One region of the Klebsiella sp. I138 genome, then DNA from elsewhere that is predicted to be linked to it. Evidence: predicted binding sites of a transcription regulator. Region 1 holds the regulator's gene; each other region holds the start of a gene.
The links. The regulator LexA, encoded in region 1, represses DNA repair genes until DNA is damaged. The targets are predictions, from matches to a motif close to TNCTGTATGTACATACAGNA.

Region 1 (3,945 bases):
GCGCCACAACGTGATTGAGGCGCACGGTCTGTGCGCGGGGTGTGTCGAGGTCGAAGCCTGTAGCACTCCAGGGCACTGTCACCACGACCATACGATCCAGATTAAAAAGAAAGCCCGCTGAGGCTGGTGCCGCAGCGGGAATCAGGGTTGTCGGTACCTCCGTGTACCGTTCGGGCAGGTAATAACAGAGGGTTAATGCGTTATGACTCGCCGCTACCAGCGGTGATCGTTTTTACGTTCCCAGTCAGACACTTCTTTCTCAGCCTGATCTTTGGCGTAGCCGTAACGCTCCTGGATTTTACCTACCAGCTGGTCACGCTTGCCCTCGATGACCGTCATGTCATCATCGGTAAGCTTACCCCATTTCTCTTTCGCTTTACCTTTCAACTGTTTCCAGTTACCGCCGATTTCGTCTTTGTTCATCATTCAATCCTCATCGTTCGGTGAGTCAACAGCCCGCCGTGTGCCGGACATAGGTTTAACTATAGATAAGAATTCTGGGTTGAATTTATTATTCGGAATCTTTAACCAATTACACGTTAAAAATCGCTACGAAAACCAGGTTCCGCGCTGCCAGTGTCGCCGCCAGATAACCGCCAGCGACAGGCCGCGCAGTGCAAGAAAGACCGCCAGCGCCAGCCAAAGCCCGTGGTTACCCAGAACCGGCAGCGTCAGCAACGTCACGGCAAACCCTGCCGCCGCTATCGCCATGCTGTTACGCATCTCAGCTCCCCGCGTCGCACCGATGAACATGCCATCCAGCAAATAGCACCACACGCCAATCACCGGCAGAACCATCTGCCAGATCAGGTAGCGATCGGCAAGCTGCTGGAGCGACGGCAGCGAGGTCAACAGGGCAATAATCTGCTGCCCCGCAACGGCATAGGTCACCGCAAACGCCAGCGCCACTATTCCCGATTGCCGACAGGCCGCCCGCCAGACGTCAAGCAGCTGACTCCCATTACGCGCGCCGTACGCCTGCCCGGAGTGAGCTTCTACGGCATAGGCAAAACCATCCAGCGCGTAGGCGGTGAAGGTCAGCATGGTCATCAGAAGCGCATTGACGGCAACGATCTCGCCGCCGAGGCGAGCGCCAAAGACGGTCACCGCGCCAAAGCAGAGCTGGAGCAGCAGAGAGCGCAGCATGATATCGCGGTTTAACGCCAGCAGCCGACGCACATCCCCGCGCCAGGCGCATTTCAGCATGGCCAATGACACCCCGCGCAGCGTCAGTACGCGTTTTGCCATCAGCAGCCCGATGATAAAGGTGACATATTCGGCGGTCACCGTCGCCAGCGCAGCACCCTGCACGTTCATGTGCAGACCCATCACCAGCCACAGGTCGAGCACGATATTCAGCAGATTGCCGACGATCAGCAGAATCACCGGCGCCCTGGCGTACTGCACACCCAGCAGCCAGCCGAGCAGCACCAGGTTTGCCAGCGACGCCGGCGCGCTCAGCCAGCGAATTTTGAGAAAGCGCCGGGCCTGTTCCAGCACCGCTTCATTGCCGCCAACAATATGCAACGCCAAATCGATAAGTGGGGTTCTGAAAAGCACAATCAGCAGGCCGGCCCCTAATGCCAGCCCCAGCGGCTGCACCAGCGCCCTCGCCAGGCGAAGAGGATCTTTTGCGCCAAAGGCCTGTGCCGTCAGTCCGGTGGTGCTCATGCGCAGAAAAAGCAGCAGCATGAAGAGAAAACTGGTGGCCGTCGCGCCGACCGCAACACCACCGAGGTAAACCGGGCTATCGAGGTGACCAATTACGGCGGTATCGACCAACCCCAGCAGCGGGACGGTGATATTGGAGAAAATCATGGGTAGCGCCAGGCGCCACAGGGCCTTATCAGCGGCGTTAAAGAACATGAGAAAGAGCCTGACCGGGGGAAGACTGCGCAGCATCATGCATCAGATGATGCTGCGGGGAGAAGGTGTTACAGCCACTCACCGTTGCGAATAACGCCAACGGCCAGCCCTTCGATAGTGAAGTTTTGCTCGCGCAGATTCACCACGATCGGTGAAAATTCGCTGTTTTCTGGCAGGAGTTCGACGATGTTACCCAGCTTTTTAAGGCGTTTTACGGTAACTTCTTCGTCAATACGCGCCACGACAACCTGGCCGTTACGCACATCCTGAGTTTTATGGACCGCCAGCAGATCGCCATCAAGAATACCGATATCTTTCATCGACATACCGCTAACCCGCAGCAAAAAGTCGGCATTCGGCTTGAACATCGCCGGATCGACCTGGAAGTGACCTTCGATATGCTGCTGAGCCAGCAGCGGCTCACCGGCTGCGACGCGGCCAATCAACGGCAGACCAGGTTCTTCTTCCGTAAGCAGACGGATGCCCCGGGAGGCGCCGGAGATAATCTCGATCGCGCCCTTACGCGCCAGCGCTTTCAGGTGTTCTTCCGCCGCGTTGGGAGAACGGAACCCCAAGCGCTGAGCAATTTCCGCACGCGTTGGCGGCATGCCCGTCTGGCTGATGTGATCCCGAATGAGATCGAACACCTCTTGCTGCCTTGTCGTTAACGCTTTCATCCCGCCCCCTGGGTGTATATACAGTTATGCTGTGAGTATATACAGCTAACGGTGATTTTGGAATCAAATTTCACACAAAAATCAGGAGATTCTTTCCATTTTGCGTATCAGATAACCCATTGTGCCAGGGGTTATTGCCACCGGCAGGCCGCAAACCCCATCGGGCGCGTGGAGCCTGCCGGTCGGGACAGCAAAATTCGGTTAATGGTAGCGGGCCCACAGCAGGATTGCCCAGGTGATCAGCGCGATCGCAATGGCCAGCAGCACCGCCGCGGACCCCATGTCCTTCGCCCGACCTGATAGTTCGTGGTGCTCTGGCCCAATACGGTCTACGACCGCTTCAATCGCGCTATTAAGAATTTCGACTATCATCACTATCAGGACCGAGCCTATCAGCAGCACCCGCGTGATGGCGTCAACGTCCAGCCAGCAGGCGATCGCGACGGCAATAATGGCGGCGACGCCTTCTTGACGAAATGCGGCCTCATTCATCCATGCCGCACGGAACCCTTTCCAGGAATAACCTGCTGCTTTAATGATTCGGGTTAACCCAGTGGTATTATTGGCCATCAAAAGAACCTTTTTATGTAAATGACGTCAATGAGTGCACGCGTTTGCCGCGTGGCAACGGAAATTTTGCGCGCTTTCTGTTATTCTTGCCGCGCATTTGCATGATTAACCAGAGGCTTCACATCGTTTATGTCCGGCTGGCAACGAATTTACTATAAATTACTGAATTTACCATTACGGGTGCTGGTAAAAAGCAAGTCTATTCCCGCAGAACCTGCTCAGGAATTAGGGCTGGATACCTCGCGTCCTATTATGTACGTCCTGCCTTATAACTCGAAGGCGGACCTGCTGACTCTGCGCGCCCAGTGCCTGGAGCACGATTTACCCGACCCGCTTGAACCGCTGGAAATCGACGGCGCGCTGCTGCCGCGCTACGTGTTTATCCACGGCGGGCCGCGCGTCTTTACCTACTATGCGCCGAAAGAAGAGTCGATCAAGCTGTTCCACGACTACCTGGATCTGCACCGTAACCATCCTGACCTGGACGTGCAAATGGTGCCAGTGTCGGTGATGTTTGGTCGTAGGCCAGGGCGTGAGAAAGGCGAAGTGAACCCGCCGCTGCGCATGCTGAATGGCATTCAGAAGTTCTTCGCCGTTCTGTGGCTGGGGCGCGACAGTTTTGTCCGTTTCTCACCGCCGGTTTCCCTGCGCAGAATGGCCACCGAACACGGCACCGATAAAATTATCGCCCAGAAGCTGGCCCGCGTCGCGCGCATGCACTTCGCTCGTCAGCGCCTGGCTGCTGTCGGCCCGCGCCTGCCGGCGCGTCAGGACCTGTTCAATAAGCTGCTGGCCTCAAAAGCCATCGCGCGCGCGGTGGAAGACGAAGCAC
Region 2 (3,945 bases), 730 kb from region 1:
TTGGTCTTCAGGCTAACTGGCTACAGGCCGATATCCTGATCAATACCGACTCTGAAGAAGAGGGCGAAATCTATATGGGTTGCGCCGGCGGTATCGACTTTACCTCCAACCTGGCCCTGACCCGTGAAGCCGTTCCGGCAGGTTTCCAGAGCTTTAAGCTGACCTTAAAAGGCCTGAAAGGCGGCCACTCCGGTGGCGAAATTCACGTCGGACTCGGCAATGCCAACAAACTGCTGGCCCGCTTCCTGGCAGGTCATGCGCAAGAACTTGACCTGCGTCTGGTGGATTTCAACGGTGGCACCCTGCGCAACGCTATTCCGCGTGAAGCCTTCGCAACCGTCGCCGTTGCGGCCGACAACGTTGAGGCTCTGAAAGCGCTGGTCAATACCTATCAGGACATCCTGAAAAACGAACTGGCGGCGAAAGAGAAAAATCTGGTGCTGGTGCTGGACGCCGTCGCCAACGACAAAGCGGCCCTGACGGCGCAATCCCGTGACGGTTTTGTCCGTCTGCTCAACGCCACGCCAAACGGCGTGATTCGTAATTCAGACGTGGCAAAAGGCGTCGTCGAGACATCCCTGAACGTCGGTGTCGTGACCATGACCGACAACAATGTTGAGATCCACTGCCTGATTCGCTCGCTGATCGACAGCGGTAAAGACTATGTGGTCAGCATGCTGGATTCTCTGGGCAAACTGGCGGGGGCGAAAACCCAGGCTAAGGGCGCCTACCCAGGCTGGCAGCCTGATGCCAACTCGCCGGTGATGCATCTGGTGCGTGAAACCTATCAGCGTCTGTTCAACAAGACGCCGAACATCCAGATTATTCACGCCGGTCTGGAATGCGGCCTGTTCAAGAAACCGTACCCGGAAATGGATATGGTCTCCATCGGGCCAACCATTACCGGCCCGCACTCCCCGGATGAGCAGGTTCATATCGAAAGCGTGGGCCAGTACTGGACGCTGCTGACTGAACTGCTGAAAGCGATTCCGGCTAAGTAAGCCACTGCGGTAAAAAGCAGTCCGGATAGCGGCGCAAGCCTTATCCGGGCTGCCTCACCTTCTCCAAACGATAATTAATAAACGTCTCTCCGCGCACCGCTACCCGCTGCTCCGCCACCACCCTGAAACCATGTCGTTCAAAACACGGTTTTGCCGTGATGCTCGCATCAACCGTCAGAGTACCGTGCGGTACCTGCACAAATAGCGTCTTGAGTAGCGCGGTGGCGATACCCCGGCGGCTATACTCCGGTGCGACAAACAGCAAGTCGATATAGCAGTCCACGACGGTAATAAACCCCGCAGGCCGCTGGTCAATGATGGCAACCCACACCTGGGAGTGGGCCATTTTGTGCCGCCAGCGAGCCTCATCCACCTGCGCCCACGCGGCTATCTGCCGGGGTGAATAATCGTGGCTGGCGGTCTCCTGCACCGCTCGCAGAAAGAGTGAGCACAGCGCAGAAAAGTCATCGTCCTGATAGCGTCTTATCTTCAGCATTGTTATAACCCCAGTACCAGCTGCCGTTCCAGTTGGGGATCGAGCAGCGTCACGTGCAACCCTACCAGCCGCACTCCACGGCCGCCTCGTCGCTCATGCCAGGCTTTGTAGGCGGTAGAGATCAAATCCTCTTTATTCAGGCGCGGCCAGACGTGCTCCTGAGTGGTCAGCTGAAAATCATTGAATTTCAACTTAACTCCCTGACGGGCAATCAGCAGATCCGGTTTGACCTTCACCAGCCGTCGCTCCAGCTCCTGATAGAGGTTTTCGATGATGGCCTCACAGTCGGGCCACTCATGAATATCCTCCACCAGCGTCCGTTCAACGCCAACTGATTTACGCTGTCGGGTGTTGTTGATCTCTCGCTCATCAATTCCCTGGCTACGTTCCCACAGGATACGCCCAAATTTGCCAAAGCGGCGAAGCAGCATTGCCAGGTCGCTTTTCTGGACATCTTCGCAGGTGCGCAGCCCCATGCCTTCCAGCTTTGCGGCTGAGACCTTCCCTACCCCGGGGATCTTCGCCAGCGGCAGCGTTTTAACAAACTCTGCGACCTGGTGCGGCGCAATCACAAACTGGCCGTTGGGTTTATTCATATCGGAGGCAATTTTCGCCAGAAATTTGACCGGTGCAATACCGGCGGAAGCGGTCAGCTGGAGTTCGTGATAAATAGTCTGGCGAATCTCTTCGGCCATTAGCGTGGCAGAGCCCTGACAGTGAACGCTATCGCTGACGTCCAGATACGCTTCATCCAAAGACAGCGGTTCAATCAGCGAGGTATAGCGAGAGAAGATTTCCCGGATGTGAGACGAGGCCTCCTTGTAGGCCTCAAAGCGGCCAGGCAACAGAGTCAGATGTGGGCAAAGTTTGAGGGCCATGGCAGTCGGCATTGCGCTCCGTACGCCAAATTTGCGCGCAGGATAGTTGGCCGTGCTGATTACCCCGCGCTGCACCCGGCTACCGCCAATGGCGATGGGGATATCACGCAGCGCCGGATTGTCACGCATCTCGACCGCCGCAAAGAAGCAGTCCATATCGACATGAATGATTTTGCGCATATTCAGCCCTCAATAATTACTGGTTAAGTATACAGTAAAATATCAAGCAATGAGAAGTGCGAGGATTTGGCGTCGAGGAATGTTGCCCGGCGGCGCTACGCTTGCCGGGCCTACAGAAATAACAAGTTCAGAGGATCCGATTTTGCTGGCGCTGCGCCTCGCGAGCCATGCGCTTTTTACGCGCATCGCACGGCTCAGGACAATCGCAAACCTTCTCCAGCCCTAGCGCAGCAATTCCGCCGCAGCTGCCCTGAATGCTTTTACGCTTTATCAGATATCCCAGAGACATTCCCAGAATAACCAGCGCGAAAATGACAAAGGTTGCTACAAACACCGTCAACATCATCACCCCCCAAAGTCATCCAGCATGATGTTGTCATCCTCGACCCCAAGATCTTTCAGCATCTTGATCACCGCCGCATTCATCACCGGCGGCCCGCACATATAGAACTCACAGTCCTCCGGCGCCGGGTGATCGCGCAGGTAGTTTTCATACAGCACGTTGTGAATAAAGCCGGTGTAACCGTTCCAGTTATCTTCCGGCAGCGGATCGGAAAGCGCCACGTGGAAGGTAAAGTTCGGATTTTCACGGGCCAGCAGCTCGAACTCGTCGTCATAGAACATTTCACGCAGCGAACGTGCGCCGTACCAGAAGCTGATTTTGCGCGTGCTGTGCAGGCGCTTAAGCTGATCGAAAATATGCGAACGCATAGGCGCCATACCGGCACCGCCGCCGATAAAGACCATCTCTGCATCGGTATCTTTAGCAAAGAACTCACCAAACGGCCCGGAAATGGTCACCTTATCCCCGGCTTTCAGCGACCAGATATAGGAAGACATGATCCCCGGCGGAGCGTCCGGCACTTTCGGCGGCGGCGTCGCGATGCGCACGTTGAGCATGATAATGCCCTTCTCATCCGGATAGTTAGCCATCGAATAGGCGCGCAGCGTCGGCTCTTTAACGTCGGAAACGTAGCGGAACAGGTTAAACTTATCCCAGTCAGCGCGGTATTCGTCCGGTACGTCGAAATCAGCATAGGCAACTTTGTGCGACGGGCACTCGATCTGAATATAGCCCCCCGCGCGGAACGGGACGGCTTCGCCATCCGGCACGCGGAGCTTTAGCTCTTTAATGAAGGTGGCTTTGTTATCGTTGGAGATAACTTCACACTCCCATTTTTTCACTCCGAAGATCTCTTCCGGCAGCGCGATCTTCATATTTTGTTTCACCGCAACCTGACAGGCCAGCCGGCAGCCCTCTTTCGCCTCACGTTTGGTGATATGGGAAAGTTCGGTCGGCAGAATATCTCCACCACCTTCTTTCACCGTCACCCGGCACTGGCCGCAGGAACCGCCGCCGCCACAGGCTGAGGAGATAAAGATCCCGTTG
Region 3 (3,945 bases), 110 kb from region 1:
CGCGGCAGAATGTGGAAAGAGTAGGCGTCATAGGCTTTGCTGAGCGGCTCAATGATCGGTTTCGAGAATTCCAGAACCAGCAGACGCCCGCCCGGCTTCAGGACGCGATACATTGAACGCAGCGCTTTTTCTTTATCGGTAACGTTACGCAGGCCAAACGAAATGGTGATGCAGTCAAAAGTGTTATCGGCAAACGGCAGCGCTTCCGCGTTAGCCTGAACGTATTCAACGTTGCCGACGATGCCGATGTTGCGCAGCTTTTCACGCCCCATTTTCAGCATTGAGTCGTTAATATCGGCGAGCATGACGCGACCCGTTTCACCAACCAGACGAGAGAACTTCGCCGTCAGGTCACCGGTGCCACCGGCCAGGTCCAGAACGGTCTGTCCACGGCGTACGCCGCTGCAATCGATGGTGAAACGCTTCCACAAACGATGAATACCGAACGACATCAGATCATTCATAACATCATATTTTGCGGCCACAGAATGGAATACATGTGCCACCATGTCCGCCTTCTGCTCTTTGGCTACCGTCTGAAAACCAAAGTGCGTCGTTTCTTGTGAATCCTCAACCATCTCAATGCCTGCTTATCAAGAAAATGTTCGCCGAGTGTAACAGATTCAGCGCATTTCCCATACGGTTCAACGCGGCGGAGACGGCTCATCGGCCATCTCATCGCGCGCCAAATCGGGCATAAATTCGTTATCTTCCAGCGCGTTTTCGTCTTCTTCAGAACGATATTCGTCATCCTGCGCCATCGCCTGATCGACTAAATCAGGATTAATCCCGCGCTTCACTTCAACACCAAGACCGCGGAATGCTTCGGCCTGCACCAGCAGGTTCCCGCGTCCAGAGGCAAGCTTTTTCATTGCCTGACGATAGTTATCCTGTGCCTTGTCCAGGCTCTGCCCGATGGCAGACATATCATCAACAAACAAGCGCATTTTGTCGTACAGGCGGCCCGCACGCTCGGCGATTTTCTGCGCATTGCGGCTTTGATGTTCATAGCGCCAGAGGTTGGCAATCGTTCGCAGCGCCACCAGCAGCGTCGTCGGGCTGACCAGCATGATGTTATTCTTCAGCGCCTCGCTGATAAGCTCAGGCTGGCGGTCTATGGCCAGCAGGAACGCCGGCTCCACGGGAATAAACATCAGAACATAGTCGAGCGAACGCAGACCTGGCAACTGCTGATAATCCTTGCGACCAAGCAGGCGGATATGGTTACGCACCGAGGCGATATGCTCCTGCAGTGCCGCCTCGCGGGTGTAGTCATCGTCTGCATTAAAATAGCGTTCATAGGCAACCAGCGTCATTTTGGCATCAATGACCACATCCTTCCCCTGCGGCAAGCGGACGATCACATCAGGCTGCATGCGCGAACGGCCTTCCGTTTCGATACTGACCTGGGTTTGATATTCATACCCTTCGCGCAAACCGGAGGCCTCCAGCACACGGGTTAACACCACTTCGCCCCAGTTACCCTGAGTTTTGTTATCCCCTTTCAGCGCTCGGGTCAGATTCAGTGCCTCCTGTGCCATCTGGGCATTCAACTGCTGCAAGTTGCGAATCTCATGAGCCAGCGTGTGCCGCTCGCGCGCCTCCTGGCCAAAGCTGTCCTGCACCTGACGGCGGAAACCGTCCAGCTGTTCACGCAGTGGGGTCAGCAGGCCATGTAAGCTCTGTCGGTTCTGTTCATCAACACGTCGGTTGCTGTGTTCGAAAATACGGTTTGCCAGGTTTTCAAACTGTTCGCTCAGGCGCTGTTCGCTGTTCACCATCTGGCGGATTTTATCCTCCGCGTGGATCCGGGTAGATTCAAGGCGGGTGGTGACTTCGCGGAGATCGGCCTCCAGAGAGGTGTTGATATCACGCAGGCTGCGGAGCTCATTATTCAGCAGTTCGCATTCATCACGCCAGTGGGCTTCCTGCACCAGCTGCTGGCGCGCGGCGCTGAGTTCGATATCCAGTTCACGGCGCTCTTCGATAAGATCGGCACGGATTTGGTCGGCATGAGCTTTAGTCGCCAGCCAGCCCACGATTAGCCCCACGGCCAACGCCACAACAGCACTAATAATAATCGAGATATCCACAACACCCCCTGTGGCAACAACTTACGGCACAAAAATAGAATTGTGCTGTACAAACGTCCAGTTTAAAAGAGTTTTCCTGCGAGGCGCAGCGCAAAAAAAAAGGCCGGAAGATCCGGCCCTGGGTCGAAAGACGGGGAAACTACAGCAGGCGACGAGCGGCTTCCACAACGATTTTTACCGCGTGGCTTTCGGTTTGCTTCATGGTTTCCGCGTTTGGAATTTCCTGCTGGGTACGGTTGACGATAACCCCGGCAACCATCCCGGCGCGCAGGCCCTGGCTGGCGCACATGGTCAGCAACGTCGCAGATTCCATCTCATAGTTCATGACGCCCATTGACTGCCACTCTTCCATGGAGCCTTTAAAACGGCTGACTACGCGACCGGAGAAGGTGTCATAGCGTTCCTGGCCCGGGTAGAAGGTGTCAGATGATGCGGTCACGCCGATATGGGTAGTCGCCCCGATCGATTTTGCCGCTTCCACCAGCGCGGTGGTGCAGGCAAAGTCAGCCACGGCCGGATATTCCATCGGCGCAAAATGCAGGCTTGCGCCGTCGAGGCGTACGGATGCGGTGGTGACCAGCACGTCACCAACATTGATGTGCGGCTGGATAGCACCGGTGGTGCCAATACGCAGGAAAGTTCGAATTCCCAGCTGCGCCAGTTCTTCAACGGCAATGGACGTTGACGGGCCGCCGATACCGGTCGAGCAGACAATGACCGACTTGCCATCCAGTTCGGCACGCCAGGAGGTAAATTCGCGATGCGATGCCAGCTTGACCGGCTTATCCATCAGCGCGGCGATCTTTTCCACACGCTCCGGATCGCCAGGGACGATAGCCAGCGTAGCCCCTTGTAAATCGTTTTTGGTGAGGCCGAGATGAAAAACATCAGACTTAGACATAAAAAAACTCCTCTGTGGGTCGAATTATCAGCAGAAGCAAAACGGTACTTTACAGAAGCCATCGACTTCATTTTGTGATGACAATCACCATGAATGAAAAACATTGCAATGATTTTCCATCAAAAAGTGATAAACATCACATTAACAAGTTATATTCACCGTGCCTGAACAAAAGATAGCCTGTTTCAGGCACTGTGCTTTGTTAACGTCCGGTCGATAGCGTCTATAGTTATCGATGCGCTAATAAAAAATAAGGGTACGGAGAATACCATGACCACAACTAAGCAACCTGGCTTTGCGCCTGCAGCCACGCCCCACGCTTCTACCGCCGTTCATACCTCGGAGGAAAGCATTATCACCGGCGAAACGTCGATCCCCACTCAGGGGGAGAACATGCCGGCGTATCACGCTCGTCCAAAAAACGCCGATGGCCCGCTCCCGGTCGTTATCGTTGTGCAGGAAATTTTCGGCGTCCATGAACATATCCGCGACATTTGCCGTCGCCTGGCGCAGGAGGGATATCTGGCTATTGCCCCAGAGCTCTACTTCCGTCAGGGCGATCCGAATGACTATACCGATATCCCCACCCTGTTCCAGGAGCTGGTCAGCAAAGTGCCGGATGCTCAGGTATTGGCAGATCTTGACCATGTCGCCAGCTGGGCAGCACGTCACGGAGGTGATGCCCATCGTCTGCTGATCACCGGCTTTTGCTGGGGGGGCCGTATTACGTGGCTTTATGCCGCACATAACCCGCAGCTGAAAGCTGCTGTTGCCTGGTACGGGAAGCTGGTCGGGCAGAAAACCCTGAACTCGGCGAAATATCCGGTGGATATTGCCGTTGATCTTAATGCCCCGGTTCTGGGGCTGTACGGCGGCAAAGACGCCAGCATTCCACAGGATACGGTGGAAACGATGCGCCAGGCGCTACGCGCCGCCAATGCCAAAGCGGAG

Region 2: dinB (DNA polymerase IV) is a predicted target of LexA. The motif match lies at 2,573-2,592, and genes of this name have one in related genera.
Region 3: rmuC (DNA recombination protein RmuC) is a predicted target of LexA. The motif match lies at 2,137-2,156, and genes of this name have one in related genera.

What each region holds. Positions count from the first base shown of each region.
Region 1 is NZ_CP180447.1:3,803,552-3,807,496, forward strand. It holds gene zur (zinc uptake transcriptional repressor Zur) at 1-121, shown strand, start outside; gene ACMYSK_RS17770 (CsbD family protein) at 214-423, opposite strand; gene dinF (MATE family efflux transporter DinF) at 550-1,866, opposite strand; gene lexA (transcriptional repressor LexA) at 1,935-2,543, opposite strand; gene ACMYSK_RS17785 (diacylglycerol kinase) at 2,745-3,113, opposite strand; gene plsB (glycerol-3-phosphate 1-O-acyltransferase PlsB) at 3,243-3,945, shown strand, end outside.
Region 2 is NZ_CP180447.1:3,073,751-3,077,695, forward strand. It holds gene pepD (cytosol nonspecific dipeptidase) at 1-1,001, shown strand, start outside; gene ACMYSK_RS14355 (GNAT family N-acetyltransferase) at 1,042-1,494, opposite strand; gene dinB (DNA polymerase IV) at 1,500-2,555, opposite strand; gene nqrM ((Na+)-NQR maturation NqrM) at 2,683-2,898, opposite strand; gene nqrF (NADH:ubiquinone reductase (Na(+)-transporting) subunit F) at 2,901-3,945, opposite strand, start outside.
Region 3 is NZ_CP180447.1:3,911,279-3,915,223, forward strand. It holds gene ubiE (bifunctional demethylmenaquinone methyltransferase/2-methoxy-6-polyprenyl-1,4-benzoquinol methylase UbiE) at 1-578, opposite strand, end outside; gene rmuC (DNA recombination protein RmuC) at 645-2,093, opposite strand; gene udp (uridine phosphorylase) at 2,233-2,994, opposite strand; gene ACMYSK_RS18275 (dienelactone hydrolase family protein) at 3,265-3,945, shown strand, end outside.